DNA from 2 places in the Alteromonas alvinellae genome. Region 2 is predicted to be linked to the other one. Evidence: predicted binding sites of a transcription regulator. Region 2 holds the regulator's gene; the other holds the start of a gene.
The links. The regulator LexA, encoded in region 2, represses DNA repair genes until DNA is damaged. The targets are predictions, from matches to a motif close to TACTGTATNNNNATACAGTA.
Positions count from the first base shown of each region.

Region 1 (15,519 bases), on a different contig from region 2:
TAGGCACTACATCATCAGCTTTCCACTCCCCGTAGGAAAGGGCAACGTGCTCTTGGCCGCTGGCTTCAACAAAGCCGTGTATTTTAAAATCACCCATTCTAGTGGGTAATTTTGCAGTACTGACATATTCGTATTTAGGCTGTTTGCTACTCATGTTACTTCTACACTTTGGACAGTAGGCAATAAGTGGGGGTGACTTCTATTTTTGCAAGTCTACCATTTTATTATACGCGAGTAGACGCTTGTGCTATCACTTTTTTCGTAACACAAGCATCAGATATGGTTATTATAGAGGTTGGAATTCTCGCAAAGGGGCAGGCTTAGCAACACCGAAGCCCTGAGCGAAATCAACGCCCATTTTTCCGAGTTGCGCCATCGTACCTTCATTTTCAACAAATTCGCCTACAGTTTGCATGCCCATAGCTTTTGCTACATCGTTAATGGATGCGACCATTGCGGTGTCCACACTATCGTTAAGCATGTCCTTAATAAACATACCGTCAATTTTTACCTGACTCACCGGTAAGCTTTTCAGGTAGCTGTACGAGGAGAAACCGCTGCCAAAATCGTCAAGGGCAAAAGAACACCCAAGGCGGTTAAACGTTCGCATAAAGGCAAGGGTGTCTTCCATTTTGATAATGGCTACCGACTCGATAACCTCAAAGCAAATCTTGTTGTACGGAATGTTAAAGGTCTCAAATGCATTTAAAATAAACAGAGTGAAATCCCTATCTGCCAGCGAGTGACAGTTAAGGTTAATACTGCATCGTTTCAATTCTGCTAGGTGTTCAGGGTTTTCAGACAACCACTTGAACGTATTCGTTACTACCCATTTATCCACACTCACGTTCATTTCAAATCGCTCAGCTGTGGGCAAGAAATTGGCAGGCTCTACAAGCTTCCCATCTTTCTCTCGCAGCCTTAGTAATACTTCATAATAGTGTCCATCGGCGGTTTTGCTCAATGGCCTTAACGATTGATAGAAAAGCTCGAAGCGGCCTTCTTCTAGCGCATTATTTATCGAAGATACCCAATCGAGCTCGCGCTGATAGCGCTGCATACTTTCATCATTCTTGTTGTATCTATGAACTTGATTTCGACCTTGTTCTTTTGCAAAGTAACACGCCGCATCCGCCATACTTAAATACTGACCAGAGCTTACATCGGCGTCGTCACAAACAACCATCCCTATACTCACACCTAAGTTGAAAATGCGGTTGTCCCACATAAATCGATAAGCTTGAACAGCGTTGAGGATCTTTACGGCATTCAAGTAAACGGCATCGGTATCGATATTTGAATAGATCACGCCGAACTCATCTCCCCCAAGGCGAGCTAATTGTGCTTCTGGCAGCAACGTATTTTCAATAAGGCGGGCAATATCTTTAATAAGTACATCCCCGGCTTTGTGGCCGCAGGTATCGTTAACCACCTTAAACCTATCGAGATCTAAAAACAGCAAGCATATTGGTGTATCGTCCGCTTCGAGCACTTTTTCTTTAAACACCAATTCAAACTGACGTCGATTAAAAACACCCGTGAGTGAATCATGAGTAGCTAAATACTGAAGGCTTAAATCTGATTGTTTTTTCTCTGTGATATCTATAATTGAGCCGTACAAAAAGCTGCCTTCGTCGTTTTCTCGAATTTGACACGATAAAGAAAACCAAAATTCACTACCGTCGCGGCGCTTGCCTCGTATTTCTTTGCCGGTAACGTGGCCTTGCTGCGATATTTCACCCAGTAAAATTTGTCTATCTTCAGCACTGGCGTAGAACACTTTTGTGTTCTCTGCTTCGGCAAGCATCTCTTCTTCATTGTCGTAGCCAAAAACTTTACACATCGCGGGATTTACTGAAATGAGCTTTCCATCCCATGTAGACGTGTAGTGCCCTTCGGCTGAATGCCGGAACAAATCATAGAAGTGATTCAAGCTAGAAATCGTTTCTGCCTGAGTTGAAAGCTGGCGTTGATTTAAAACTTCTTCTTTAGTTATGACGGCAAAACCAAAACATAGAAAACCGAGTGTAAGAAAGAAGAGCATACCGATAGCAACATCGACGGTATAAACCAAATTATTGAATAAGTTCTGCGTCACTAGTGCGTAGAATGCGTAAAAGGAAAGCCAGGCAAGAATATAGGTAATACTTACCGCTTGGCTGCCCTTGTCCTTAAACACCAAGGCCAGTAAGACGTGATATAGCCCCATTCCAGCGGTTAATATCAGTAGCGTAATGGATGTGGTATACGCATTTACAGTAAAGCAATAGAGGGTTGCTACTAAAGGTACAAAATAATTTAACGCGCGCAAAATAAAGGGAATACGGGCGAATAGGTGGTGCGTTACTTTTGCAATGCACAATAACAATATGCCAAAACAAACCGCATAAAAATGTTCACTACCGTTGGTCAGGCTTGGCCAAATCGCTACCCCTCCCACGGTTATAAAAAGCAGAGCGATAAGAACGAGCGACGACATGGTAAGCCAAAAGCGCGTGGGGATACGTTGATAAAGATAAGAAAATAGAAAATAGCAAGCAATTAACGCCATGATCCCGGAAACCGCGCCGAGTAAGGTAAGCATGTTGGTGTCGTGCTGGACTAGAAGGTCTTTCTTCCACAATGTAATAGGAAAGTACTTAAGCCCCTCATCTTTTACAGCGATCAACAAGCGAGCGTTTTGGTAAGGCTGAAGGGTGAAAGCTAGCCTAATATTGGGAAGGGGCTGTCTTAAAGAATAATCACCTTTACCAGCCTGATATCGATAAGACTTAACAATGCGCTCGCTGCTATCAAGAAGAAATATTTGTAAGTCGTCAACGTTCAGCCTGTCAATATTAAGCTCCAGTGGTATTGGGCTGTAGCCTGTATGAACAAGTTCAGTAGAGTACCATACCCGTCCGTTTGACGACGGGGCTTGAACGGCAATGTTGTCGTTTAAAATATCAAAGTATGTGGCGCTGCTTGGCGCGATAGTTAAACGCGCGTAGTGATTAATAATTTCACGCTCAAAGGATTCGTTGACAGTAAGCTGACTGCTAGCCGAAGCGTTGACGCTTAGTATTACCCAACTGATGAGCAAAGCTGATACGTACTTTATTAGCCGGGCTGTTACCACTCGTTAATTCCTTGAACCGCATAGTAAGAGGGCGGTGTTTTTTGAAGGCAAAATATATATCGCTTAGCCCTCTCGTCCCTCGGGGATTTTCCTTAGAATAATACTAGTTTTAATGAAAAGCCAAACCCAACGTAAAGTGACAAGGCTTACACTATTGTTGAATCAAGTAGTTTAAAATAATGGATGGTGACTGCTGTGTACCTATAGGCTCTAGCCATATTGCTTCGCAAAGCCACTCTATACAAAGCATACATTGCAAATCTGTATCACCTTTGTTTGCCGTGATCACTGCCTGAAACCGGTCGGCTCCCCAATCTGTTTCTGAAAGCTTGAAATCAAACAAGCCGCAAAATTTTTCTGCCCATTGCTGAGTTTTAAGAGGCGTTAAAGGTAATGCAACGCGGATTTCTACGCTTTGTTCGTTAACCACGGCGTGCTGTTGAATGTCTTCTTTAGTGAGATTTTGCATAGAACTTATCAATTCGCTGGTTATTGTAAACCTGCTTGCTTTATAAAGTGTATATAGTACAACACAAAAACAATAGCGTTAATCTAAGCGTATTAAGGACGGGGTATGCTAACACTTCACCATTTAAATAACTCTCGCTCGCAGCGAATTTTGTGGCTTCTTGAAGAGCTAGGCGTAGAGTACAAAATAGAATTCTATCAACGAGACAGTAAAACGAACCTAGCGCCGGATTCATTGCGCGCTGTTCATCCACTGGGACGCTCTCCGGTGCTTACTACGCCGCACGGTGCCATTGCCGAGTCTGGTGCTATTGTGGAATACCTTGTTCGCCACCACGCTACAGACGCATTTTCTGTACCTCAAGACCCAGAGGCACTTCAACAGTATTGGTTTTGGCTGCATTTCGCTGAAGGTTCGCTAATGCCGCCACTAGTGGCAAACTTAGTGCTGGAGAAAGCGCGTCAAAAAGGTTCGAAGCCTTTCTTTATTAAGCCAATTACTAACAAACTGATAGACGGTATTTTAAATGCCTATTATGGCCCTAATTTAGCGCAGAGCTTACGCTATGTGGAATCTTACTTATCGAAAAATACCTGGTTTGCGGGTGACGCACCCAGTGGCGCTGATGTTCAAATGATATTTCCGTTAGAGTCGTTGGTGGCCAGCGGGCGTGCGAAGGACTTTACTGCCATTCAAGGTTACGTAAAACGAGTTCATGCCAGAGAAGCCTACAAAGCGGCGCTTGAGAAAGGGGGAGAATACGCTTACGCCTAGTGTGTTTATCTCTACTGCGTGCACTTTTACTTTGTGCAAACCCTGCGGCCAGCTGGAAAACAGAATCTAGTTGGCCTGCAAGCCCTCAGTGCTCTCGATTTATGTAATCATCAATAAGCTGAATGAAGGCATCACCATAGCGTTCGAGTTTGGTTTGGCCTACGCCGCTTACATCAAGCAAGGTGTTGTGCGTAGTGGGGAGTTTACACGCCATATCCACTAAGGTGGCGTCACTAAATACCACATACGGCGGCACTTCATTTTCTTCGGCCAACACTTTGCGTAAGTGCTTAAGACGAGTGAACAACGTTCGGTCGTAGTTTGCAGGCGCTTGTTTTGCTTTTTTCTTGTCGGGCTTAAATTCAAGCCGCGGAACGGCAAGCTGAACCGCTACTTCACCTTTTAGCACAGGCCGAGCGGCCTCGGTTAAGCGCAATGCGGCATGGGCGGTAATATCAACGCGTATAAGGCCTTTATGAACAAGCTGGTTGATAATGTTGTGCCAGTAGCTATCCGATTTATCTTTACCTATGCCGTACGTGGAAAGCTGGTGGTGGCCTGCTTCCTGAAGGCGCCTAAGCTGCTTGCCTCGCAACACATCAATGACATACTGGCTAGAGGCTTGCTGTGAGAGCCGAAGTACACACGACAGTACTTTTTGTGCAATCACCAAACCGTCGATCATCTTAGGTGGGTCTAGGCAAATGTCGCAGTTGCCACAGGCGCTGTCGCTGAACTGCGAAAAGTAGTTCAGGAGTACTTGTCTACGACAGGTTTGCGCTTCTGAAAAAGCTTCCATAGCCGCAAATTTTTGTAACTCTATTTGGTTGCGCTCGGCTATTTCCCCTTGCTCTATCCACTGTTTTACACGGGCTGCGTCTTTTTCGTCAAATAATAGTAAAGCTTCAGACTCTAGGCCGTCTCGCCCCGCTCGGCCGGTCTCCTGATAATAGCTTTCAACACTGCGCGGAACGTCGTGGTGAACCACATAACGCACGTTCGATTTGTTGATACCCATGCCAAAGGCAACGGTGGCCACCACAATATCAATTTTGTCGTTAAGGAACTGGCGCTGTACCAACTCTCGCTCGTCGTTATCCATACCTGCGTGATAGGCCGCACAGCGAAAGCCTTGTCTGAATAATTTAGCGTGCAGGTCGTCGACTTTCGCGCGACTGTTACAGTAAATAATGCCGCTACCTTCTTGCTGTTTTACGTAAGCAACAACTTGGTCAAAGGCTTTGTACTTGCTCATTACGCGGTAGCGAATATTGGGTCTGTCGAAGCTGCCTTTATAAACCAGCGGGTCGTTAAGGTTTAGCTGCGTCAGTATGTCTGCTTGGGTGGCCGAATCTGCAGTCGCTGTGAGTCCAATAACAGGAATAGAGGGGAAGCGAGACTTTATTTGCCCCAGAGCGCGATAATCCTGCCTGAAATCGTGCCCCCAATGGGAAACGCAGTGCGCTTCATCAATGGCAAATAAGGCAATGTCGGCGTGTGCCAGCGACTGCTGAAAATAGTACTGCATTAAACGCTCAGGCGACACGTACAGCAAATCCAGTTTGCCAGCTTGCAGTGCGTCATTTATGCGCGCTTGTTCGTCTGCTTCTAGCGTTGAATTGAGATAAGCAGCTTTTACGCCCAGTGCTTTAAGCTGTTCTACTTGGTCCTGCATAAGCGATATGAGCGGTGACACAACAATAGCGGTGCCCTGGCGCACTAACGCAGGAATTTGATAGCAGAGCGACTTGCCTCCACCTGTTGGAAGCAAAACGAGTGCGTCTTTACCTTCACATACTTGGTGAATAACTTCGCCTTGACCGTCGCGAAAAGCATCGTAACCAAATACATCTTTTAAGACGGTTTCTGGTGTTTTTACACGTTGCGTTTCTGGCGCTAATTCTGATGGAGCTATTGCAGTTGTCATGGCGCTGGATTTTACGCGTTTTTGGCGACGTCTTCACGGGGCAATTTAAAAAACTAGACTAAAATTCAGCGATAGTCCTGAGCAGAGGGGCAGCAGCTCTTATAATTTATTTTGATTCAACATCATTGGTTGGATGAATTTCCGTCAAACTTACTTTCGGTAGTAATGTTGCTTATAAGCACATTACAAATATCAATTCATCAAGGAAAGCGAGTGGATAACAAAACGACTAATAAAGACGAAGCTAAGGGCAGCAAAACACTAAACCACGAACTAATGATTAAACATGTAATTGCGCTTTTTCGTGATACTATGCCGTTTAACCAGTTGCTGGGCTTGGAATTTGTTACCGAAGGAGAGGGGCTGGATACACAGATCTCCCTGCACCTTGATTGGCAACCAGCGCTAACCGGCAATCCAATGCAAAAAATCCTACACGGCGGTGTAACAGCGACTATGCTAGACACCATCGGTGGTTTAGTTTCAATTGTAGAAACCATCAAACAAACCGCACGTGAACACCTTGCGGACCTTCAAGTTAGATTGCCCACCATGGGCACGGTCGATATGCGCGTTGACTACTTAAGGCCGGGAAGAGGCGAGCGCTTTGTTGCGACAGCCACGATTATACGCAAGGGCAGTAAATTAGTGGTTTGTAGAATGGAATTGCACAACGAAAAAGGCGATCATATAGCCTTTGGCACGGGTACGTATATGCTGGGATAGCAGTGTCTTAATAGGTTTGCATCATCCCACAATGCCTGTTGTGACGTTGTGTAAAGGAAGTGAGCGGTATTAACGGGAGGTGTAGCATGGCAGAGCCATTACCAGATTTAATTGAAGAGATTGTTACCGAAAGTATGGGTGACGATCCGGCGACCTTGTTAGCCACCCTTGCGGGACAAGACGAGGTATACATCGCATCACTGTTAGAATCGTTGCCCGTAGAAAAACGTTTGGCGGTATGGGAAGGCATTCCTCGCGACCGTAAGCTCGACGTATTGGTTGAGATGCGTAGCGACCCCCGTGAAATTCTTATCGACAATACGCCGCACGACGAATGGGCGTCTATTTTTGCTGATATTGACGCAGAAGATTTACTGGAACTACTCGATTCATTGCCAAAACGGCTTGTCGATATGGCCTATGAATCACTTGATTCTAAAGAGCGTAAGTACTTCAGAGAAGCGACACAATTCCCCGATAACCAAATAGGGCACTGGGTTAACCACGAGCAGTTAGTGTTACCTTCGAACGCGAAAGTGCGCGAAGGGCTACGCTTATTAAGACGTGACATACCTCAGCATTGTGACAGCATTTTTTTGGTTAACCGCTCAGGTCAATTTTCCGCGCTGGTTAAAATTAGCCACCTCTTCAATGCGCAAGATCACGTGTCGCTATTCGACTTGTCGGAAGAAAGTGTGACGACCATTCAAGGGGCTGACGACACAATGAATGCGTCGCTACTTGTTCAACGTTCTGGGCTTGCGTCGCTGCCGGTAGTTGACGAAAACAACAAGCTTCTCGGCCGATTAGATGTGACCTCTGCAAGTGAGTTGGTCAACGAGTTTTACGAACGCCAAGTGATGGCTTCGGCCGGTATGGATGAGGACGAAGATTTATTCTCGCCTGTGGCGAAAAGTGCGAAAAATCGTGCCCTTTGGCTTGGCATCAACTTGCTTACCGCATTTTTAGCTTCGTGGTTTATTGGATTGTTCGAAGGCACCCTTCAACAAGTGGTTGCCCTTGCGGTACTGATGCCGGTAGTGGCAAGTATGGGAGGCATTGCAGGTAGTCAAACGCTAACCCTGATTGTACGCGGCTTGGCGTTGGGGCAGGTCACGCCTGCCAACTTACGAGCGCTGATGGTGAAAGAGCTTAAAGTAGGCGGCGTTAATGGCGTGATTTGGGCCTTAGTAATTGGCGTTGTTGCTTATTTCTGGTTTACCGATGCCATGTTAGGGTTGGTTATCTGTTTGGCCATACTGTTCAACATTGTAGCTGCCGCACTTGCAGGCGTATTTGTGCCTGTAATATTGGACAAGCTGAAAATAGACCCTGCGCTGTCGGGGTCGGTCATTTTGACTACCGTAACCGACATTGTAGGCTTTGTAGCATTCTTAGGTTTGGGCACACTGTTTCTGCTGTAGCACCATTCCCGCGAAAAACATTGTCCTGTTTTTTCATGACGAACGCATCTTAGGCCCCATTGAATGAGCACATTTAGTGGGGCTTTTTCATTTTTTGTTAATTACGTTTCATTAATTATGCCGCTTGTTACACGTCCTTTGCCGCATTGGAAAGCGTTAAGGGTTGTGTATTCACTTAACCTGATAAACAATACGCGCCTTCTTCCCCCGAATTTCGTTGGAGTCAGTCTTGTCTAAGCAAGCCAGTGCCGCTCAAGTCGGCGTTATTTGTGCAATTGCCGCATATAGCATGTGGGGTGTTGCACCTGTTTATTTCAAACAGTTGATGGTATTGCCGGCTACTGAAATCCTAATGCACAGGGTAATTTGGTCTGTGGTGCTGTTGGTTGGGCTTATAGCCGCGCTAAAGCAGTGGCCCAAAGTGGGCGCCGCCCTTCGCAATAAGCGCGTTATGCAGATTTTATTCGTTGCAGGGTTGTTACTCGGGGCGAATTGGCTCTTGTTTATTTGGGCAATTAATAACGACCATATTCTTGATGCAAGCCTTGGCTATTACATCAACCCTCTTATCAACGTATTTTTAGGGCGACTTTTCTTAGGTGAAAGGTTGCGTAACTTACAGCGTGTAGCCGTTGGGCTTGCCGTTATTGGCGTGGCTATTCTTATTTTCTCTTACGGCCACGTGCCGTGGATTGCCCTGGTGCTTGCGGGAAGTTTTAGCGTATATGGCTTATTGCGCAAGCAAGTGGCTGTAGACTCGCTACCCGGCCTATTCATTGAAACTTTAATGCTCTCGCCATTCGCTATTATTTACTGGGTTTTCTTTGGCTCTGAGTACAGTAACTTATTTAATAACGACGCCACGCTAAATACCCTTATTTTAGCGGCTGGCATTGTAACTACCGCGCCACTACTTTGTTTTACCGCTGCAGCAAGGCGCATTATGTATTCAACGCTGGGCTTTTTTCAGTACATTGGCCCTACGCTTATGTTCATTCTGGCGGTTTACCTTTACGGCGAACCGCTTGAAGAGTCGCGCTTGGTAACCTTCGGCTTTGTGTGGTTTGCGCTTATCTTGTTTAGTGCCGACTCGCTAGTTAATTACCGCAGTCAGCGTAAAGCGCGAAAGCTAGCGGTGGAGTAGGGGCTTTTGCGCACAAGTCTTTAATTAAACGTCGGACAGCTAAGCGGCGGTTGATTGAGTGAAAAGCTAAAGCAGTGAAGCTTGCTCTTGCTGAGGAACATCTGGTGGTTCGCACTTCACTTGGTTACGCCCACTATTTTTGGCGGCGTAAAGCTGCTTGTCGGCAAGGCTTAGTAGCTTATCTACGCGCTGAGTGTGGGCGCCACTTACCCCAATACTGCAGGTCACTTTAATGTCGCTTTTAGGCAGCTGAATAATTTCCGCTTCCACCACTTTTCTGAAGTCGTCTAAACGCTCACAGGCTTCTTTTAGTGGTGTTGACGGCATGTATATACAAAACTCTTCGCCACCAAAGCGGGAAATAATTTCGTCTGGAAAATAAAACTCAATAAGGGCCGCCATGGCTTTTAGCACAATGTCACCGGCGTCATGGCCATGGGTATCGTTTATCGATTTGAAAAAGTCTAGGTCAATAAGGGCGAGAGCGTGATCCTCAGACAGGTTTTGGTGTTGTACAGTAACCATGTAGAAGAAGTGGCGCCTGTTAGGCAAACCTGTTAAATAGTCGGTGTTGGCCACACGGCGAATTTCTTCAACGCTCTCAATATATTCTACGTTCTGCATCACGCGACACAAGAACTCTTCATGACAGTAGGGCACTCGCAAGAAGTCATTTGCACCACTTTTAATAAAGTACGCAGACATTAACATGCCTTTGCCTCCAGCAACGCCCATAATTGCCAGCTGCTCTTTCGAAAAGGCTTTTCTTAAACTGGCGACAAAGTGCGTGCCTGTCATATCAGGCAACGTGTTGTCAGTGATAACAAGACGTACGTTTTTGTGTTCAGACAAGCATTGCATAGCGTCTGTAGCCGTTAAGCATTCAAACGCAATAAAATTATGGCGCTGAAGTAATGAAACGGTTTTTGAGCGCAACACCCGATTAGTGCTTACCACGACGACACCAGTAGACTTGTTTTTTTCTAATCGGCTAATAAGACGATTGAGGTAGTCGTAGTTCTGCGAATTTTCTTTGGGAATGTAATCGACAACGTCACGTTCTAGGACTTTATCGCGAATAGCGCTATCTAAACTTTCTGTTGTAGCAATGGTGGGAATGAAAGACTCAACCGTAAAGTCGATGGCTTCGCCTTTTGGTGCATCGGGAAGCGAGTATGCAACAATAGCACACAGAAAGGTTTCCGGCATATTTTGCGAAAACCGTGCTTTGCCTTCTGTCAGCGACGTCGCGCCAACGGGGGTAAGACCTGCCCGGCGTACTAATTTCGCTATAAGTTCAAGGTTGCCTTCACCATTTTCGATGATCAGCACGTGTTGCTGCATACATTTCAACTTAGGTTTAGGCTACCTTGCCTATTAATAATGTTACGCTTTCTCCAGCTTTGCGTAAGCAAGTACCAGCCATTTGCTGCCAAATTCGTCGAAGTTTACTTGAACTCGACCGTGCTCACCACTCCCTTCGTAGTTAAGTACGATCCCTTCGCCAAATTTACGATGTACAACTCGCTCACCTAAACTAAAGCCCGTTTCTTCAAAACTGGCGTGCGAGGTTGCCTGACTAAAGCGGTTGTGCACGGGCCGCGAAATAGTCGATTTCAGCCTAACCTCTTCAACGCAGTCTGCTGGCATTTCGCGAATAAACCGAGAAGCAGTATGATACTTATCTTGGCCATAGAGTCGACGACTTTCTGCATAAGTAATATACAACTTTTGCATTGCTCTGGTCATACCAACATAGCAAAGTCTGCGTTCCTCTTCCATTCGACCTGGCTCGTCGTTAGTCATTTGGCTAGGGAACATGCCTTCTTCTACACCTGCTAAGAATACCAGCGGAAATTCAAGGCCTTTGGCGGTGTGTATGGTCATCATCTGGACGGCGTCCTGGTCTTTATCCGCCTGGGTTTCACCCGCTTCCAGCGACGCATGAGCTAGAAAGGCTGCCAGAGGCGACATTTCTTCGGCTTCTTCAGGCACGATAAAAGTTTTACATGCAGTAACCAATTCTTCTAAGTTTTCTAGACGTGCTTGGGCCTTTTCTCCGCGCTCTGCTTGGTACATGGCGTACAGACCAGACTGGCGAATAGCCTTATCGGCTTGTTGGTCAAGGGGCTCATCTAACGTGGATTGTTCTAGCTCAGTAATTAGCAACACAAAGCTTTGCATTGCGTTTAGCGCGCGGCCTTTGAAGCCACCTTCATTAATGAGCAACTGACACGCCTGCCACATTGAACAGTTGTGCATTCGCGCGGTGTCGCGCACTTGCGATAAGGTTTTCTCACCAATACCGCGACTTGGGGTGTTAACCACGCGTTCAAAAGCAGCGTCATCGTGCGGGTGGCTAACCATGCGCATATAGCCAAGGGCGTCTTTAATTTCTTGGCGCTCGAAGAAGCGCAGACCGCCGTATATGCGATACGCCAGCCCTTCGTGTAGCAAGGCTTCTTCCAGTACTCGAGACTGGGCGTTGTTTCGATAAAGAATAGCGGTATCAGTAAGGGCGTTGCCTTGATTAAGCCAATCTTTGATTTTCGAAACAATAAAGCGCGCTTCATCTAGTTCGTTGAAACCCGCATATACAGAAATAAGCTCGCCTTGCGCGTCTTCTGTCCAAAGTTCTTTCCCTAAACGACCCGTATTGTTGTCGATAACCGTGTTCGCCGCTTTAAGAATGTTTCCTGTAGAGCGGTAATTCTGCTCAAGGCGAATAGTAGTAGGCTCGTTGAAGTCTTTCAGAAAGTGCTGAATATTATCTACGTTCGCGCCGCGCCAGCCGTAAATAGACTGATCGTCGTCGCCAACAATCATAATGTTATTATTACCACCACTACACAGCATACGAAGCCATGCATATTGGATATTGTTGGTATCTTGGAATTCGTCAACCAACACTGCACGGAAACGACGTTGATAGTGGGCTAATACTTCTGGGTTTTTAGCCCATAATTCATGTGCGCGTAGCAACAGTTCAGCAAAATCTACCAAGCCTGAACGGTCACAAGCGTCTTGATATGCCGCATAGACTTCGCGCATGGTCTTTTGAATATGATCGCCGTGGGTTTCAATGTGCTGAGGGCGCAAGCCTTCGTCTTTGTTGCCATTTATGTACCACTGAATTTGACGAGGCGCCCAATGCTTTTCGTCCAGGTTCATGGCCTTCAGAATGCGGCGAATAAGTCGATACTGATCGTCCGAATCAATTATCTGAAAATTCTCAGGCAAGTTGGCTTCTGCATGGTGCGCGCGTAGCAAGCGATGCGCAAGCCCGTGGAAGGTACCAATCCACATATTGTGCAGGCTGCGACCCATCAACGACTCTATTCGGCCGCGCATTTCTTTGGCTGCTTTATTGGTAAAGGTTACTGCCAAAATAGAAAAAGGGGCGATGTTTTCGACTTCCATTAACCACGCAATGCGATGCACTAATACGCGGGTTTTACCACTGCCCGCGCCAGCCAAAACTAGGGCGTTAGATAGTGGGGCTGCTACTGCTTCACGCTGTTTGTCGTTTAGCTCGTCTAGCAGTCGAGATACATCCATAGTGTGGTACCTGTTAGTTGATAGTGTTATACATTCAGCAGCGCGCTATTATGCCACCTGCCTGTTAATTTATACAGTCCAGTTTTTAGCCCTTTTTTGTAAAATAAGAGCGATTTAACTGCTCTAAATTGAATAGTGAAGGAGCCTAGAGTGGTTAAAGAAAAGCTCATAAGTGCACGTATGAAAGATACAGTTATTAGCTATAACGAATTAATACGATAAATTGATCGAATTATACGCTTGGCAGGTATTACATCGGTATTGCATCACGCCAAACTCAGGTAAACTTTCTGTTCTTTTACTGTTGCTACCTCCGCACTTTCAAACAAGGCGAGTGTTAGCAAAAGAGTTAAGCCATTTTAGGCAAACTGAAAAAAGCACACGGCCCCAACTTTTTTACGACGTACATTGGCATAAAAACAGCACACTAACGGGACATGCTTATGACCGCACTTTCTACGCCCATCGATTTCTGGTCGACGCTCAAACAAGAAGCGCAAATTGTTGCTGACAACGAACCATTGCTATCTAGCTATGTGCACGCCAGTGTTCTTGCTCATCATAATTTTGAATCGTCGCTAAGCTTCATTCTGTCAAACAAAATGGCAGATGACGTTATGCCTGCGATTGCTATACGTGAGGTGTTCGACGAAGCTTATTTGCTAGAGCCAGGCATCAGCGAAGCGGCTATTGCTGACATAATGGCGATTAAGGCGCGGGATGCCGCAGTGAACGACTACCTTACTCCTTTACTGCACTTCAAAGGTTTCCATGCTGTGCAGGTGCATAGAATGGCGCATTACCTCTGGGTGCACGGTCGTCATCAGCTTGCTTTATTCTTACAAAGCCGCAACTCGGCAAGCTTTGGTGTCGATATCCACCCTGCTGCGCGTATAGGTAAAGGCGTCATGTTTGACCACGCAACTGGCATTGTAGTGGGCGAAACTGCAGTAGTTGAAGACAACGTATCTATTTTGCAGAGCGTTACATTGGGTGGTACCGGTAATGAGTCGGGCGACCGCCACCCTAAAATTCGCCAGGGTGTGTTAATTGGCGCAGGTGCCAAGATTCTAGGAAATATCGAAATCGGCGAGGGCTCAAAAGTAGGCGCAGGTAGCGTTGTACTGAATAGCGTACCAGCCCACGTTACCGTGGTGGGTGTACCAGCCAAGGTAGTGGGGAGACCGGTTTGTCAAAGCCCATGTGAATCCATGCGCCAAAACGTACTAGAAGACAACTAAAGCTTTGGGTCAGAGTCCCGACTCTGACCCCATTATTCATAGGAAGTGGGTTAACTCGTTGAGGTTGTCTAGTGCGACGTGGGGAAGTACGCTGACGGGCTCATTGGCTAGTATCATTGGTCTGTTACAGGCAAACCATGCTGCTTGATAGCCAGCGTTAATTGCACCTTGGACATCTTTTATAATGTTATCGCCCACGTGAAGAATATGCTTCGGCGCAATTTGTAAACGTGCAGCCGCTTCATCGAACATATCGCGGGCTGGTTTCATCGGTCGTGTTGTACTGGCGTGAAGAATGGTTTCAAAGTACCCATCAATACCTATTTTCTCTGCGTTTACATTACCGTTAGTAATGCCGATAAGCGGTAATTGACTACTTACAGCCTTGAGGGCTGCGTGTACATTGTCAGCCAATTCAAAGTCGCTTCTTGCGTCGTAAAAGCAGTTAAAGCACGCCTCTACTGCATCACTAAGTTCACGGTCGTTGTTTAACTCTGTTGTTAATTTTTCAGGTGTGGTGTTAGAAAGTGCTGCGGTAAGCACTACACGGCGAAGCTGCCCCATGTCAGAGGCTAAGCGCGAGTCCTTTTTAATGGCTGCTCGCTTTAATGCCTGCCAATCTTGTGACGACAGTGCCGCAGCGTCCTTATGATGCCTAGCAATATGCGCTTGAAGGGCTTGCTCTGCGCGTCGAATAATAGGTTCATTATTATAAAGGGTGTCGTCAAGGTCGAAGGTCATCGCCTCGACGTTGTTAATAGACCGGAAAAACTGCATGGTAAAACCTTAAGTGAGCGTTATTTTTTTCGCGCGCGCGGATGAGCCGCATCGTATACGTTGGCGAGGTGCTGGAAGTCGAGATGGGTATAAACCTGTGTTGTCGACAAGTTAGCGTGACCTAACAGTTCTTGAACCGCACGCAAATCACCACTTGATTCTAATACGTGAGTAGCGAAAGAATGGCGCAGTTTATGAGGGCTTACTTTTTGCGATAGGGACTGCTCTTGCGCCATTTTATCTAAGCGATTGGCGACTTGCCTGTTCGATATTCGGGTTTTGCGTTTACTTACAAAAACCGCACTTTCATACGGGGAAGCGTAAGCTGGCCGAACTTTTAACCAAGCATTAAGGGCTTTTT
Region 1 is NZ_CACSIH010000110.1:84,387-99,905, reverse strand. Features, by position in the region: gene ribA (GTP cyclohydrolase II) at 1-154, opposite strand, end outside; gene ACX5KA_RS07500 (EAL domain-containing protein) at 287-3,118, opposite strand; gene ACX5KA_RS07495 (DUF3630 family protein) at 3,270-3,587, opposite strand; gene ACX5KA_RS07490 (glutathione S-transferase) at 3,693-4,361, shown strand; gene recQ (DNA helicase RecQ) at 4,447-6,288, opposite strand; gene ACX5KA_RS07480 (thioesterase family protein) at 6,502-7,014, shown strand; gene ACX5KA_RS07475 (magnesium transporter) at 7,101-8,438, shown strand; gene rarD (EamA family transporter RarD) at 8,668-9,582, shown strand; gene ACX5KA_RS07465 (GGDEF domain-containing response regulator) at 9,649-10,926, opposite strand; gene uvrD (DNA helicase II) at 10,969-13,140, opposite strand; gene cysE (serine O-acetyltransferase) at 13,584-14,381, shown strand; gene ACX5KA_RS07450 (HAD-IA family hydrolase) at 14,418-15,158, opposite strand; gene xerC (tyrosine recombinase XerC) at 15,179-15,519, opposite strand, start outside.
Region 1: the regulator LexA is predicted to act here: its motif matches at 13,200-13,219, upstream of uvrD (DNA helicase II).

Region 2 (15,519 bases):
AACCAATCGAACATGCTTTTTACCCTTTTACTACTAGTAAGAACTCGCTATTTCTGCCGCAAAAAACTTGATCACGCTGTGTGTTTCATGCTATTTCTTTGCGCAATACCAATTCGCGGTCTGCCGCGCATTGCGTGGAGGGGTAAAGCCATAACCCCGAACGAACAACATTTCATTTTTGTAATGCCAGAGGAATACGGCATTATAAGTCAAAGATATCATATAAAACAAAGCGCTACTGGTCTGTAAGCAGTTAGGCTTTGTCGCCCTTCGCTTGAACGACCTAAGATGATTTAATACATCATCAGTATGACATGCAATTTTGAGTAAAACAGCGCGTATTGGAAAACTAGCCAAAACATTACTGGTTTACCACTGTTTTTTAGTTTCACAAAAAGGTCTAGCGCCTAAACCTAGAACCTTAAATTAACGGGAAGGATTTATGCCCAAGTTACGTTCTGCAACTACCACGCAAGGTAGAAATATGGCCGGCGCTCGTGCGCTATGGCGTGCAACAGGAATGAAAGACTCTGATTTCGGCAAGCCTATTATTGCTATTGCTAACTCATTTACGCAGTTTGTACCTGGGCACGTTCACCTAAAAGATCTCGGCCAGTTAGTGGCGCGCAGCGTTGAAGAAGCGGGTGGTGTGGCGAAAGAATTCAACACTATCGCAGTGGATGACGGTATCGCCATGGGTCATAGCGGCATGCTGTACAGCCTTCCATCTCGAGAAATTATTGCTGATGCAGTGGAATACATGGTGAACGCACATTGCGCCGATGCCATCGTTTGTATTTCTAACTGCGACAAAATTACCCCGGGAATGCTAATGGCGTCTATGCGCTTGAACGTGCCCGTTATTTTCGTATCTGGCGGTCCAATGGAGGCGGGTAAAACCAAGCTTTCAGACCAGCTTATTAAACTAGACTTGGTTGACGCCATGGTCGCGGCAGCAGACGACAAGGTTAGCGATGCTGATACTGATGAAATTGAGCGCTCTGCCTGCCCTACCTGCGGCTCATGTTCAGGGATGTTCACTGCGAACTCCATGAACTGTCTAACCGAAGCGTTAGGTTTATCCTTGCCGGGCAACGGCTCTATGCTGGCTACCCACGCCGACCGTGAAGGCTTGTTTAAGCAGGCCGGAAAGCAGATTGTTGAGCTTTGTAAGCGTTACTACGGCGATGATGATGAAAGCGTATTGCCACGCAATATCGCCAACTTTAAAGCTTTCGAAAACGCCATGAGCCTAGACATTGCTATGGGCGGCTCAACCAATACTATTCTGCATTTGCTAGCAGCAGCAATGGAAGGTGAAGTGCCTTTCACTATGGATGATATCGACCGTTTGTCTCGCAAAGTGCCTCACCTTTGTAAAGTGGCGCCTTCTACGCCGAAATATCACATGGAAGATGTACACCGAGCGGGTGGCGTTTTAGGTATCTTAAACGAACTTAATAAAGCGGGTTTGCTGAACACCGATGTTAACCATGTTTTAGGTAAACCGCTTACTGACGTTATTAGCGAGTGGGATATCACTAATCCAGAAAATAAAGACGCAATTACTTTCTATCGTGCGGGCCCTGCGGGTATTCGTACAACTAAAGCCTTTAGCCAAGATTGTCGCTGGGATGAAGCTGATGATGACCGCGAAAACGGCTGTATCCGTTCCATCGAGAATGCGTTTAGCCAAGAAGGCGGCCTAGCGGTGCTTTATGGCAACTTAGCAGAAGATGGCTGTATTGTTAAAACCGCAGGTGTGGACGAGTCTATTTTAAAATTCAACGGTACTGCCCGTATTTACGAAAGCCAAGACGACGCGGTAGCAGGTATCTTGGGCGATGAAGTAAAAGCCGGTGATGTGGTCTTTATTCGCTACGAAGGCCCTCGTGGCGGGCCGGGTATGCAAGAAATGTTGTATCCAACGTCGTACTTGAAATCTAAAGGATTGGGTAAACACTGCGCCTTAGTAACAGACGGGCGTTTTAGCGGCGGCACTAGTGGCTTGTCTATTGGACACTGCTCCCCCGAAGCTGCCAGTGGCGGAGGCATTGGCCTAGTGGAAGATGGGGATAAAATTGAAATAGATATCCCTAACCGAAGCATCAACATTGCTATTAGCGATGAAGAACTAGCAGAGCGTCGCGCGAAAATGGAAGCCAGTGATAAGCCTTGGAAGCCGAAAGATCGCGTTCGTGAAGTCTCCACATCACTTAAAACCTTTGCGGCGTTAGCAACCAGTGCCGACAAAGGTGCAGTGCGTGATGTGACTAAGCTGGAAAATCTATAATGGCAGCCGAACACGTTAGCGATCATGAATACTTAAAGAAAATCCTACTTGCCCCTGTTTACGATGTAGCAGTGGCAAGTGAACTTTCCTATATGTCTTTGCTTTCAGCCGAGCTTGGCAATGAAATTTTTCTGAAACGGGAAGATCAGCAGCCGGTAAAAAGCTTTAAGCTGCGCGGTGCCTATAACCGTATTTGTTCACTAAGCGACGAGCAATTGCAAGCTGGCGTAATTGGCGCCTCGGCGGGTAATCATGCACAAGGCTTAGCGTACAGCGCAAAAATGAAGGGCATTCAGGCGACCATTGTCATGCCTGAAACCACGCCTGATATCAAGGTAGATGCAGTACGCCGCTTCGGTGGTGATAACGTGAATGTGGTATTGCATGGCACCAGCTTTGACCAAGCGAGTAACCACGCTAAAGCATTGTGCGAAACCCATGGCTATACCTTTGTTCCGCCTTTTGACGATCCCGATGTCATCGCGGGGCAAGGCACAGTTGCGCGAGAACTGCTAGAGCAAAACCCCAATCTTGATATTTTGTTTATAGCTGTTGGCGGCGGTGGTTTAGCCGCGGGTATTGCGGTGTACCTAAAGCAATTAAAGCCAAGTATAAAAATTGTAGCAGTAGAGTCAGAAGAGTCGGCCTGTTTTATTAAAGCAAAAGCGCAAGGCGCGCCAACAGAGCTTGAAAGCGTCGGCATTTTTGCCGATGGGGTAGCTGTTAAAGTAATGGGGCAAGAGACCTTCCGCCTGTGTAATCGTTTAGTCGACGAAACCATTACCGTTACCAATGATGAAATCTGCGGGGCTATAAAAGATATCTTCGATGACACCCGTGTTATTGCTGAGCCTGCGGGCGCATTGTCGGTGGCGGCAATTCGTAAATACGCAAAGCAACATGACCTAAAAGGTAAAAAGCTGGGCGGTATTCTGTGTGGTGCAAACATTAACTTTCACACCCTGCGCTACGTGTCTGAACGCTGTGAGTTAGGCGAGCAGAAAGAAGCCGTCTTTGCGGTTAAAATTCCCGAAACCAAAGGTGCGTTTAAACAGTTTTGCGAGTGCGTTGGGGCAAAAGCAATAACCGAATTTAATTATCGCTATGCTAGTGAGAGCGAAGCACATATTTTTGTTGGCGTTAAGCTTAAAGGCGGGCAGCAAGAGTTTGCTGCACTGCAAAGCGACCTTGAAAGCAAGGGGTATGACTGCGTTAACTTAACGGATAATGAGTTAGCCAAACTCCATGTTCGTCACATGGTTGGTGGTAGGCCGCCGACAATACTTAACGAGCAAGTATTTAGCTTTGAGTTTCCGGAGCGCCCGGGTGCGTTATTGAATTTCTTAAATACGTTGGGTGAACAGTGGAACATTACGCTATTTCACTATCGTAACCACGGCGCAGCAGAAGGTTTGGTACTGGCTGGCTTTGATATCGCCCCAGAAAGTCGAGATGACTTTAACCAGCATGTTGCCGAGTTAGGTTATAAGGTTGAAGAAGTAACGGATAATCCTGCATATCGCTTTTTCCTGTCGCAACCAGCGTAAAGTCTTATTGGTATGCCGAAAAGGCTTTGATAACAATACATATACGAACAATGGCTCGTTTTTAACCGTTTTCGCTTTGTACTGCTTCACGTTAAGCGCAAGTTTACCGAGGAGCGATACAAAGCGGCACTATTTTGACCTTATTGGCTTCGCATTTGTAGAGCGTTGCGTATCTGCATCAAAAGAGGCCATTGACTAGGTAGGCGCACAATAAAAAACCCATGCTAATGCATGGGTTTTTGCTAAGACTAATGCAAAGCTGCTGCCTGCGACAATATCGCTAATTTGCAGAGTTGAGGGCAACATTTTCCAAATGCTGAATCATTTCAGGCCATATTAAGTCCATAACATCAGCGCGCAACGCCTCACACTCTTCCGAGTATTTTAGGCTACCGTCTTTTTCAGAATCTAACCAATGGTTATCTTTTAGAGCACTGATAAAGCTAGACAGTACGTTCTTATCGTAGAATTCAGGTGAGCTAAGCCCGTAAAGCGCTGATAAACGCTCGGCGACTTGTTTACTTTCTCGTTCTAATGCACTGCGGCTAATTATTTTTTCTTTATCTAAAATAGTTAATACCACGGCATAACGCTGTAATGTTTCCTGCATACAACGGCTTAATAGCCATGATGAATGGAATTGTTTGCAGTGTGCATCTGGCGGTAAAAGCTCGCCATCTTTTTGGCGTAATAGCCCGTTGTCGAGCATCGCTGTGATCAGTGCGTCAGTGTGCGCAAGCGCTTCATCTTGGGTAAGGTGCAAGAACAGCTCTTTTTGCAGCAACGGATAAAGTGCAGCAATAAGCTGAAAAATGCTGCTCTTCGTAGTGCCTTTCTTCGCAAATATAGAGGCCATAATAAGACCAGGGATTGCGAATAAGTGCAAAATGTTGTTGCGGTAATAGGTCAGGTACACCGCGGACTTTGGCTGTGGACTGATCAAGCGCCCGTAATCATCTTCGTTGATATCAAAGCGACCTAACTTGAGCGTATCGCGCAGTAGTTCTTCCGCCGACGAATCTGGAATGGTGGCATCATCGCTGAACGGCACGGCTTTAAATAAATCCATGAAATCGCCCATGGCTTGTTTAAGCTCGGCTTCGCTCATGGTTTGTCTTTTAGAAGATAATAGACATAACGAGGCTAACGCCATACCGTTTAATGCAGCCGCACGGTTAATGCGGGTCATTACGTTGTTAGCCAACTCATTAACGGCAGGGGTTAACCAAGCCGGCTTTTTCTCAGGTTCGGCGTCGCGGCAATCTCGCCAGTTTGGTACATGGCTTTCAAGAAACTGGTTAAGCGCAATAGGCTCACCAAAGTTTACATAACCGTGCCCGTAATTTTTAAGTTTACGAATGGCAGAGAACACCTGAAGGTTAGATTCTTTCTTCTTCTTAGAGCCTTTAAGCTCGTTCAAATAGCTCTTCACTTCCATCACATTTTCATAGCCAATGTAGACAGGCACTATGCTTACAGGGCGGTTAACACCTTTAAGCATGGCTTGAATAGTCATGGCTAGCATACCGGTTTTAGGCGGTATTAAGCGACCCGTTCGGCTACGACCACCTTCAGGATAGTATTTTACTGAATAGCCTTTGTTAAACAGCAGCTCTAAATACTCTCTAAATACCGCGGTGTAGAGCTTGTTGCCTGCAAAACTGCGACGTAGGAAGAATGCTCCGCCACGGCGGAATACCTTGCCCACAGGCCAGAAATTTAGATTAATACCTGCTGCAATATGCGGTGTTACCATACCTTCGTGATAAATCACGTAGGTTAATAGCAGATAGTCCATGTGACTGCGGTGACACGGTACATAAATGATCTCATGACCATTGGCGGCGAGTTCACGAATGCGATCAGCGTGACCTACACTAATCCCGTTATAAATCTTGTTCCAAATGCGTGTGAGCAGTCTGTCACCAAAACGGATAAGTCCTTCACGGTAATCTGCAGCAATCTCAGTGATATAGCTCTGTGCAGTTTCCTTTGCTTTTTCATGCGTCACTTTTTTGCTTCGCGATTCTTCAGCAATGGCTCGACGCACTGCATCTGAACCTAACACACTGTTATTTAGTTCCTGACGCTCTAGCAAGGTGGGGCCGGTCATGCTTTGACGCTTACGCTGAAAGTGAGTACTCGCCACACGTACGAGTTTGTGAGCAATGCTTTGATCGCTGCCGTGTTGGTTAGACATGGCACGTGCAGAAACGGCTTTAGAATAGTTAATGAAGTTATCACGGCCTAAAAATAGCACGATGAACAATTTGCGAAGCCAGCTTGGAGCTGCAGCTTCCGTAATTAAATCGCTTAAACCAGGGTTCCCGCGCCCCGGGGCACGACCCCACGTGACGTAGACAGGTACGACCTGTAAATCTAGATTTTCATGGTCTCGATGTAAATGAAAAAGGTCAGTGAAAACCTCTTCAATCCCAGTATCTTCGACTGACGAGCGAAAAATAGGCTGGGTTTTACGTAAGAACAGCGTCGACGAATATTCTCGCCCTGCCAATGTGAGCGTATCTGTAGGACTAGGTAAACCTAGCGCTTTTGTCGACATTCTCAGTGCAAGTTGGTCTGTCACTGAGTTGTTGGGAAGTAGATAAACAATAGGTTTGCTTTTATCTATTCCTAGTTCGGTTTCAACGTTAACTGGAATACTGTGAGCTTTGACCAGCAACTTAACAGGATAATGAAACACCGACAGAAGGGCTTTTCGCATCCACGACATGAATTATGTAATCCTATGAAATAAAAACGGGTGAAGTGTAACACAATCGCATCACAATCTCGCGACTCGCCAATCTTATCGCTTTTCTGGCGTTACAGACTCTTTGTTGCACAGAAAGTTCACAAGAGCTTGCGTCTTTCGTGTTCGGGAAGATCTGGCAAGCTTCCTAACTTCATTCTGGGAATTTGTAAGGGAGCAGCCATTCTTGCATTCCCGCGCTTCGCTAGGAAACTAGCCAGCGCCTTCTGAATGGAAAATTATCTATACAGATTGGTATTTCATTGCGATAAGTTGAGACTGTTACTACTTTTATAAAGGTCAATGAATATGAGCAAGATGTAGTGGATGATCAAAACCGCCTGAAGACAATTGATGAATTTATGCTTAACAACGAGGTGCCATTAGATCTCAACGATCTTATGGTGGTGTTAGCTGCGGCATACAAAGTGCCTATTGCGCTAATTGGCATCGTTGGTGAGTTTGAAGAGGTTTTCAAAGCGCGATATGGGACTTCACTTTCCAAGGTGAGTAGGGAACATGCATTTTGTAGTCATGTCGTGCAAGAGCGTCAACAAGTTGTTGTAAACAATGCCCAAGAAGACCCAAGATTTAAAGACAACCCTCTAGTGACGGGTGAGCCGCACATCTGCTTTTATGCAGGCACACCCATTGAAATTAATGACGAGGTTATCGGTGCTGTCTGTCTTATTGATACCGTTCCAAGAGAAATTGACAAGAAATGTCTAGAAGTTCTAGATCGAATTGGCGCGCTTGTCAGTCAGCATATTTCTCTTTCAAAAGAACACGAAGCACTCAAGCGTGAGCATGGGTTAATAGAAAAGTCCCCTATTGTTCTGGCTACGTGGCGAAATACTACGTCGCTCAAACTGGTTCATATCTCAAAGAATAGCGAGCGCGTATTGGGCATATCGTCCCAAGATTTACTGAGCGGCGCAGTCGAGCTTGGCGATGTTTTGACACAAGACGCTGAGGGCGACTTTACATTCGCCATGCAGGCCCATATGGAGGGCGTGGAAACGCATACCTGTCGTCTTCAAATTGCCACGCCCACACGTACCATTTGGGTAAGTATGATCTCTACGGCTAGTTTCCGTGAAGACGGTATGTTGTATTCCGTTCAGGCATTTCTATTTGATACCAGCGACCAAAAATATGTGGAAGACAAGCTCAACAAAACAAACCAGCGTATGCGACTATTATTGGAGGCCTCTGAGTTAGGTACGTGGGATTGGAATTTGACCGCTGATGTAAACCAAGTCAACAAACGCTGGTGCGATATTGTCGGTCTTGAATATGAATACTATGACACCAGTTCGCGCTTTTTCAGACAGCTGATTCACCCTGCGGATTATGTGAAAGTAGAAAAGCAGTTACACGAACATATTGCTGGAAAGAGCAAGGTTTTCAATACTACGTTTCGCATGAGGCATACTAACGGCTCTTGGGTTTGGGTCGAAAGCTATGGAAAAACTGTAGAATCTGACATTCTGGGTAAACCCACCCGGGTTGCCGGAATTCATCGTGACATCACCCAACGAATGGAAAGCGAGCTTCACGAGAGAAAGAAAACTCAGCTCCTGCAATTTATTAATAAGACCCGAGCTTCATACCTTCAAAACAACGATTTGACCTTGGCCTGTCAAACAGTATTGCCCGAACTCATTGATATTTCGGACAGTCAGTTTGCTTTCGTAGGGCAAATGAAAAATGAAGGCGATGCATCGAGGCTGTTTATCCATGCCATTTCCGAAATCGTTTGGGACACCAGCAGCTTCACACAATATAACGAGTATAAAAAGCGCAATTTATACTTCAGCAGTTTTGATAACCTCTTCGGTACCACTATTGTAACGGGAGAAATTACGATAAGTAATGCTTCTGGGAGTCATCCGAAATCTAAAGGTGTGCCCCAAGGGCATCCGCGAATTAGCCGTTTTTTAGGTTTGCCTATCAAAGTCAAAGACAGAGTCGTGGGTATGATTGGTTTGGCCAATAAGTTTGAACCCTACTCTATAGAAGATGCCAAATTTCTACAGCCTCTTTTAGATGCATTAGCCGGTCTATTCTATGCAGTAGAATTAGAAGATGCACGCGCTGTCGCTGAAGAAAAGCTGCGGCAATTAGCTATGACTGACTCATTAACGGGTTTGTATAACCGAAGAGCATTTATTAACGAGTGCATCGTGTTTTCAAAACAGCATCATAGTGCGTGTGTGGCAATTATAGATATCGACTATTTTAAACAGGTAAACGACACGTACGGTCATGACGCGGGTGACCAAGCGTTAATTACTGTTGCGCAAAAAATAGCGAAACAAAATCGTTCACCCAACGTGGTTGCGCGACTTGGCGGAGAAGAATTCGCTGTTGTGATGCTGGGCAAAAATAGAAAAGAAATTAACACGCAGCTAGAGGCGCTGCGTATAGCCGTTGAAGAAAGTGTTGTTAACTATAAAACCGATCAAATAAACCTTACCATCAGCATAGGAGCTACTTTTGTCGATAGTACCCACGGCGCAGACTTTAGCGCGCTGTTATCAACCGCTGACAGAGCCCTTTATAAAGCAAAAGAGCAAGGCCGAAATCGCGTTGTCTGGGGAGACGATTGACCGTCACTGCATGTCGATAACCGCTAGCGACTTGTGTATCAGGCAACAGAGATATTGCCAGGAAAACGAAGATAAGTTATAAAAACCGAACATTTTAATGTTATAAACAAACTAGGCATGTGTCGTACTTTTGGCTGATGTTAGGCCACCATGCCTTACAAATCAGGGACGATGTATGAACACTTCGCGCTTGGGTTTCTCTGGCCTTTTTTCTATTCTAGCTCTTACAGCCTGTGGTGGTGGAGGGGGCTCGGACTCTCCGACTAACCCGACACCTGCACCGCCCCCAGAGCCCACTTCATTAGAAATTTTATCGAACCCCTTAGACTACTCGATAGCACAGCTAGACACTGCAGCTAAGCGTTATGCTGATAATAGCTATACGGGTGAAACAAACGTTGCAATCGCTGACATCAGCGCTGTGCAAAATGTATATATTACGCTTTTTGGTGAAGATCTCGCTAGTTCACCTTATCTTGACATATTTGAAGTTTCTGAACTTGTCGATGCTAACGGCAACATTGATGGCGTTATACAATGCTCAGATAGTGGCTCAATCAAGTACTCTGGAAAACTCGATTTAAGCACAGGCCTCGGAACTATAATTGTCGATTATGACCAATGCCTACACTATTATTTGAGCGCGTATCACGATGGTCAATTTTCTGTGGCTATTACGAAATCAGATGACGACAATTTCGAGGCAACGTCCTATTTTACGAGTCTTTCGATAGGAAGAGGGAGTCAACGTGCAACGCTAAAAGGGTTAATGAAAGCTGAAATAAGTTACGACCCACGCACGGGTTACTACAACGAAGAACTCATTCAGTACATGGCCGCGACCTTTAACGGTGAAGCCTATAAAATAAATGGAACTGCTTTCGATGGCTTTAATGGGTTGGGGTATTCCTCTGAGTTCGAGGGGACAATGCATATTGGCTCAAAAGGTAAGCTTGATTTTTCTTACTTCTCAGAGGAAGGAGGACTACCTTATGCTTCCCAAGGTTCTCTTGTAGTTAAAGGCAATAGAACCGCAGGCATTGATATTATGCAAGGTGCGGTTCGCTATGGTGAAGATACGAACGGGGATGACACCTATGATGTTGGCGTGTTTTTCAGCAGTATCGAGACATTTGCAAGCAGCAATACCGCGAACATCGTTCTATCCGATATAGAAACTATTTCAGCGCCTCCCGTTGCTGGTGAACCCTATTATTATGCTTATGACCCTGTTTACACGTCTGACGATATAACCGTTGATGAGGGGTATTATTACGACTCTGATACGCCTGAATCTGACCTGTCAGTATCTTACCGCTGGTACATTAATAACGTTGTTATAGAGGGTGTTAGCGGCAGCACACTGCCTGCTTATAACGCGGTATTCGGCGATGAACTGAAAGTAACTATGGTAGTGTCCGACGGTGTTAATATCGTTGAATCACAACCCGTTTTTATCACTATCAGTGACTCTCCAATGACACTTGTCGTCTCCAATATGCCTGAATCGGTAACTGCTGGTGGTTACGTCGAGTTCACGGTAAGCATGACTGACCCCGATCAAATTAATAGTGATGTTGCAGGCCAGCTTGTCGCTGCACCTACAGGAGTTACCTTAAACGACAACGGCTTACTAACGTGGCAGGTGCCCGACAGTCAACTGTTCAATGCGCAAACATATATCTTTAGCTTTGCGAGTCTGGATGGCGATGAGAGCCTGCAAACCGTAGAAATAACTGCTTATGCAGATAAAGCGCCGGCGTTTGCTCGCACAACTTCAATAACACCAATTTATAATAGAGGTTTTGCGATTGCCTCAACCAAGGGTGGGAATGAACTCATATCCGTCAATCATCGAAATGTGGGCGCCTTCTCGTTAAACGGGAATAAACTAGAAAATACCTATGTGTACCCTTACAAGTTACCTACCAGAGGAGAAATTAAAGGCGTTTATACACAAGATGCTGACGGTGATAGCAATGATGAAATCTATATCCTTACTGAACAAGGCTTGTCAGTTATAAAAGATCGTAACGACAACGCGGAAACTGTATTTGTAGCAGAGGATAAAATTACGTCAGGATGGTTTTACGATATTGATAGCGACGGTATTGAAGAAATTGCATACCTTCACGGCGATCATTATTACGATGCGACTTCTATCTCCATTCATAATGTAACAACTGGTGAGAAGTTACAGCAGTTCGATGTCGATGGTGTATCAACCCTTTCTTTTGGTAATGTGGACGACGACGCGTCTATCGAGTTGGTGACTAACAATGGTTACGTCTTCGATATTAATAGCGGCGCTAATCAATGGCTTTTTGGCAATGGGTTTAGCGACGCTTACGTCGCTGTCGGTGATATGAACAACGACGGTGTCGATGAAATCATTGGTGCCGACCGTTGGGAGAATATTTCAGTCTATTCAGCGGTATCGAAAAGTAATTTGGCGACAGCTGAGCATAACGATATCTGCGATTTGAGCTATAGCAAAGATGACCATACAAATAAGGGAATGTTTGTAATTTCTGAGTGCCAGTGGGGAGAGGTGAAAGCTTTCACGCTTGAAGGTGGTCAAATTTCGGAACAATGGAGCGTTATTCATAATACGTATAGCGGTATGTCGCTTTTAATCGGCGACCTGAATAACGATAGCCGAAACGAAATAATCTGGACCGGCGACAGCGAAATTCAGGTTGCACAGCAAGATGCTGAGGGCGACTACGTCTTATCAGATATACAAACTGAAGCACACTCTTCTAATTACTTTGCTGCCGGCTGGGCCCCTTTTGGTGATAATGATGAAAGAGCAGTCTTTGTTAGTGAGACAACTAACTACTACACATCAATTCAGGTGCTGTCAGTTAACACGAAGAATGAACTTACCATCAGCGACGAACTTGGCGACGATGTTTTTGACTATAGCAGACCCGTTGTTACTGACTATAACAATGATGGCGTGGGTGAATTATTCACAGGAGCTTTGAATAGCAATACATCATTCAACGTAGTTAAGTTGTCAGATAACTCAATTCAGTGGTCACTGAGCCAAAATCAAAACAGCCAAATCTCACTCATCGAAGCAATAGACGTTAATGACGATAATTTTGTTGATGCGGTCATTGTTGAAAACAATCGACTTAAAGCATTCGATATTGAGAACCAAGTTCTCATCGACGCTGTCATTAATGAGTTTTCAATTGATACTGTCGCTGAGCTCACCAATAATGGCGAACACTTCTTTGCTGTTAGTGGCTATGAATCATTAAAGCTCTATACAATGCAAGATGGCGAGTTTGTCGGACTAAATGCACTAGATGTTTCTTGTAGTCAATTGATAAGAATTAATGCTGATGGTGACGACGCCTCTGAGTTCGCATGCTTAGATAGAAACTACAATAGAATAAATATTTATGACGTAACAAATGACGCCTTGGTACTTAAAGAGGCCATAACGCCTACATTCAATCTTCAGAATATAGCCGTTATTCCAACGACATCGTCTAATCAATCAATACTTGGCATTTACCAAGCTGAAGAATATGACTCATCGTATGGATATTATGACAACGTTGCTTACCGAGTCACTGAAATAGATAACAAAGGACATGTCATTTGGCGTAGCCCTTCCATTGGCATTAATCATGTCGATGGTATGCGTACCCGAAAGAACAATGCCGGTGAAGTAGAGCTTCAAATAGGTAATCCGAACATGGCCCTTCTTGTGAAATAAAGGTAATACACTTGTCGCTGTCTATTGCTTATGGCAAAAGACGCGGCAAGTGCTTGTTATTTAGTTTTAGGTGTATATACTTACAGGAACTGTATGAACAGACAGGTCTTTTATGCGCCCACTCACAGCTCGACAAACAGAAGTTTTAGAACTTATCAAAACTACCATGCAAGAAACGGGGATGCCGCCTACGCGTGCGGAAATCGCTCGTCAACTTGGTTTTCGTTCTGCCAACGCTGCAGAAGAACATTTGAAAGCCTTGGCGCGTAAAGGCGTGATAGAAATTCTGCCGGGTACCTCTCGGGGTATCAAACTCAATATTCCCCTCGAAAATGACGTACCTGAAGAAGAAGGCCTACCTCTCATCGGGCGTGTGGCGGCGGGTGAGCCAATTTTGGCGCAAGAGCACGTAGAATCACACTACAAGGTAGACCCTGCACTGTTTCAACCTCAAGCAGACTTTTTACTGCGTGTTAACGGCATGAGCATGAAGGACATAGGTATTTTAGATGGTGATCTCCTTGCTGTGCATCGCACCACCGATGTTCACAATGGCCAGGTTGTTGTGGCACGTGTAGACGAAGACGTTACGGTAAAGCGTTTAGAGAAACGTGGTCGTGAAGTATTACTTCATGCCGAAAACGAAGAATTCGCACCTATTCGAGTAGACCTAGCCAACGAACCTTTTGCTATTGAGGGGATCGCAGTGGGCGTTATAAGAAACGCGGATTGGATGTAAGGTTTTAACACCTTCAATGAAAAGCGGCGCACTAGCCGCTTTTTTTATGCCTTTTATTGCTTTATTTCTACCAGTTTTCTGGAGTTAGGGTGACTAAGCACGCTTTTAAAAAACGAACCCAAACATGACTGTCAGAAAACGTATTAAGCGTATTTTGCCTGTGAATGAACTAATGAATATGCATTCATTATTTTAAAGTCTGTTTGAAAATAAATATTAGCAACCTATTAGTTGTTGATTTTATGATCAAATGATTGCTGATAAAACCTTTGTGTTGTTCAAAATGTGCGTTTGATTTTATCCTCGGCTACTACATGCTCATTTCTTTTTCCATCCAATATGTAACGTAAGGCTGCCAAATAAAATGATTAAAAATTGAACACTTCGTTAAATTTTTAACAGAAAAGACTAGACGGCACGGCATTATTGCGCAATTCTTAGACAAAGATTAACAAAATAATAACAATGACTCTTAATTTGTTTTACAAGTTGAGGTAATGGGTCAATCGTTCGCAAACCATTTGGTAGGGCATCGCGCAAAATAATCAGCGTTTTTGGTCTTGCTATTACGGAGGTGCTGAGTGAAACAACTAACGACCGTTTTCGCAAAATGGTGTTCAACAATACCGTTTTTGCTTCTTTCCCCTTTGCTTCTTGCCCAAGAAGTCAGTGAAGAGGCTTCTTCACTAAACTTAAGACGCGGTGCCACTGACATCAGTGGCCAGGTTTACGACCTCCACATGCTGATGTTTTTTATATGCGTTGGCATTGCTGTTGTAGTGTTTGGGGTTATGTTTGCCTCGATGTATCTGCACAGAAAGTCCCGTGGCGCGAAGCCAGCAAATTTTCATGAGAACGTGAAAGTTGAAATTGCTTGGACCGTTATCCCCTTTCTTATTCTTATTTTTATGGCTGTGCCTGCAGCGAATACGCTGATTGCGATGGAAGACACATCTGAGCCTGACATGACTGTGCTAGTAACAGGCTCACAGTGGAAGTGGCACTACAAGTACATGGACAGCGACGTTGAGTTTTATTCATTGCTTGCTACTCAACGCGAGCAGATAGAGAACAAGTTCCAGAAAACAGATAACTACCTGTTGGAAGTAGACCGCCCATTGGTTATCCCGACTGGAAAAAAAGTACGCTTTCTTATTACTTCAGACGACGTTATCCACTCTTGGTGGGTTCCTGATTTTGCGGTGAAAAAAGATGCCAACCCCGGCTTTATTAACGAGTCTTGGGCCAAGGTGAATGAGCCTGGTATTTATCGCGGACAGTGCGCAGAACTTTGTGGGAAAGACCACGGCTATATGCCGGTTGTGGTGATTGCTAAAGAGCCTGCTGAATTTGATAAATGGATGGGCGAACAAGAAGAAATTGTTCGTAAAGCAAAAGAAGAAGAGCAGCGTCTACTTTCTATGAACATGTCGATGGATGAGTTAATGAAAGTTGGCGAGCGTGTTTACAACACCACCTGCGCTGCTTGCCATATGCCAAATGGTGAAGGTTTACCTGGCGTGTTCCCGGCATTAAAAGGCAGCAAAATGGCGTTAGAAGATCAGCAAGGTCACATTGATATTGTACTTCACGGTAAGTCGGGTACTGCTATGCAGGCGTTTAGCAAAATGCTAAGCCTTAAAGAAATTGCAGCGGTAGTGACTTATGAGCGCAATGCTTGGGGCAATAACACTGGCGACATGGTTCAGGCCAAAGACGTCAATGCAGTGGCAAACGGAAACTAGGAGCAGAAAAATGAGCAAAGCAACTGAAGTTATTTCGCCTGATACCTCTGCGCCTCATAGCGGTCAAGCACATGGCGATCACCTACATGATGATC
Region 2 is NZ_CACSIH010000113.1:75,182-90,700, forward strand. Features, by position in the region: gene ACX5KA_RS07985 (trimeric intracellular cation channel family protein) at 1-14, opposite strand, end outside; gene ilvD (dihydroxy-acid dehydratase) at 443-2,293, shown strand; gene ilvA (threonine ammonia-lyase, biosynthetic) at 2,293-3,840, shown strand; gene plsB (glycerol-3-phosphate 1-O-acyltransferase PlsB) at 4,121-6,574, opposite strand; gene ACX5KA_RS08005 (sensor domain-containing diguanylate cyclase) at 6,916-9,204, shown strand; gene ACX5KA_RS08010 (hypothetical protein) at 9,380-12,940, shown strand; gene lexA (transcriptional repressor LexA) at 13,053-13,679, shown strand; gene coxB (cytochrome c oxidase subunit II) at 14,261-15,424, shown strand; gene ctaD (cytochrome c oxidase subunit I) at 15,435-15,519, shown strand, end outside.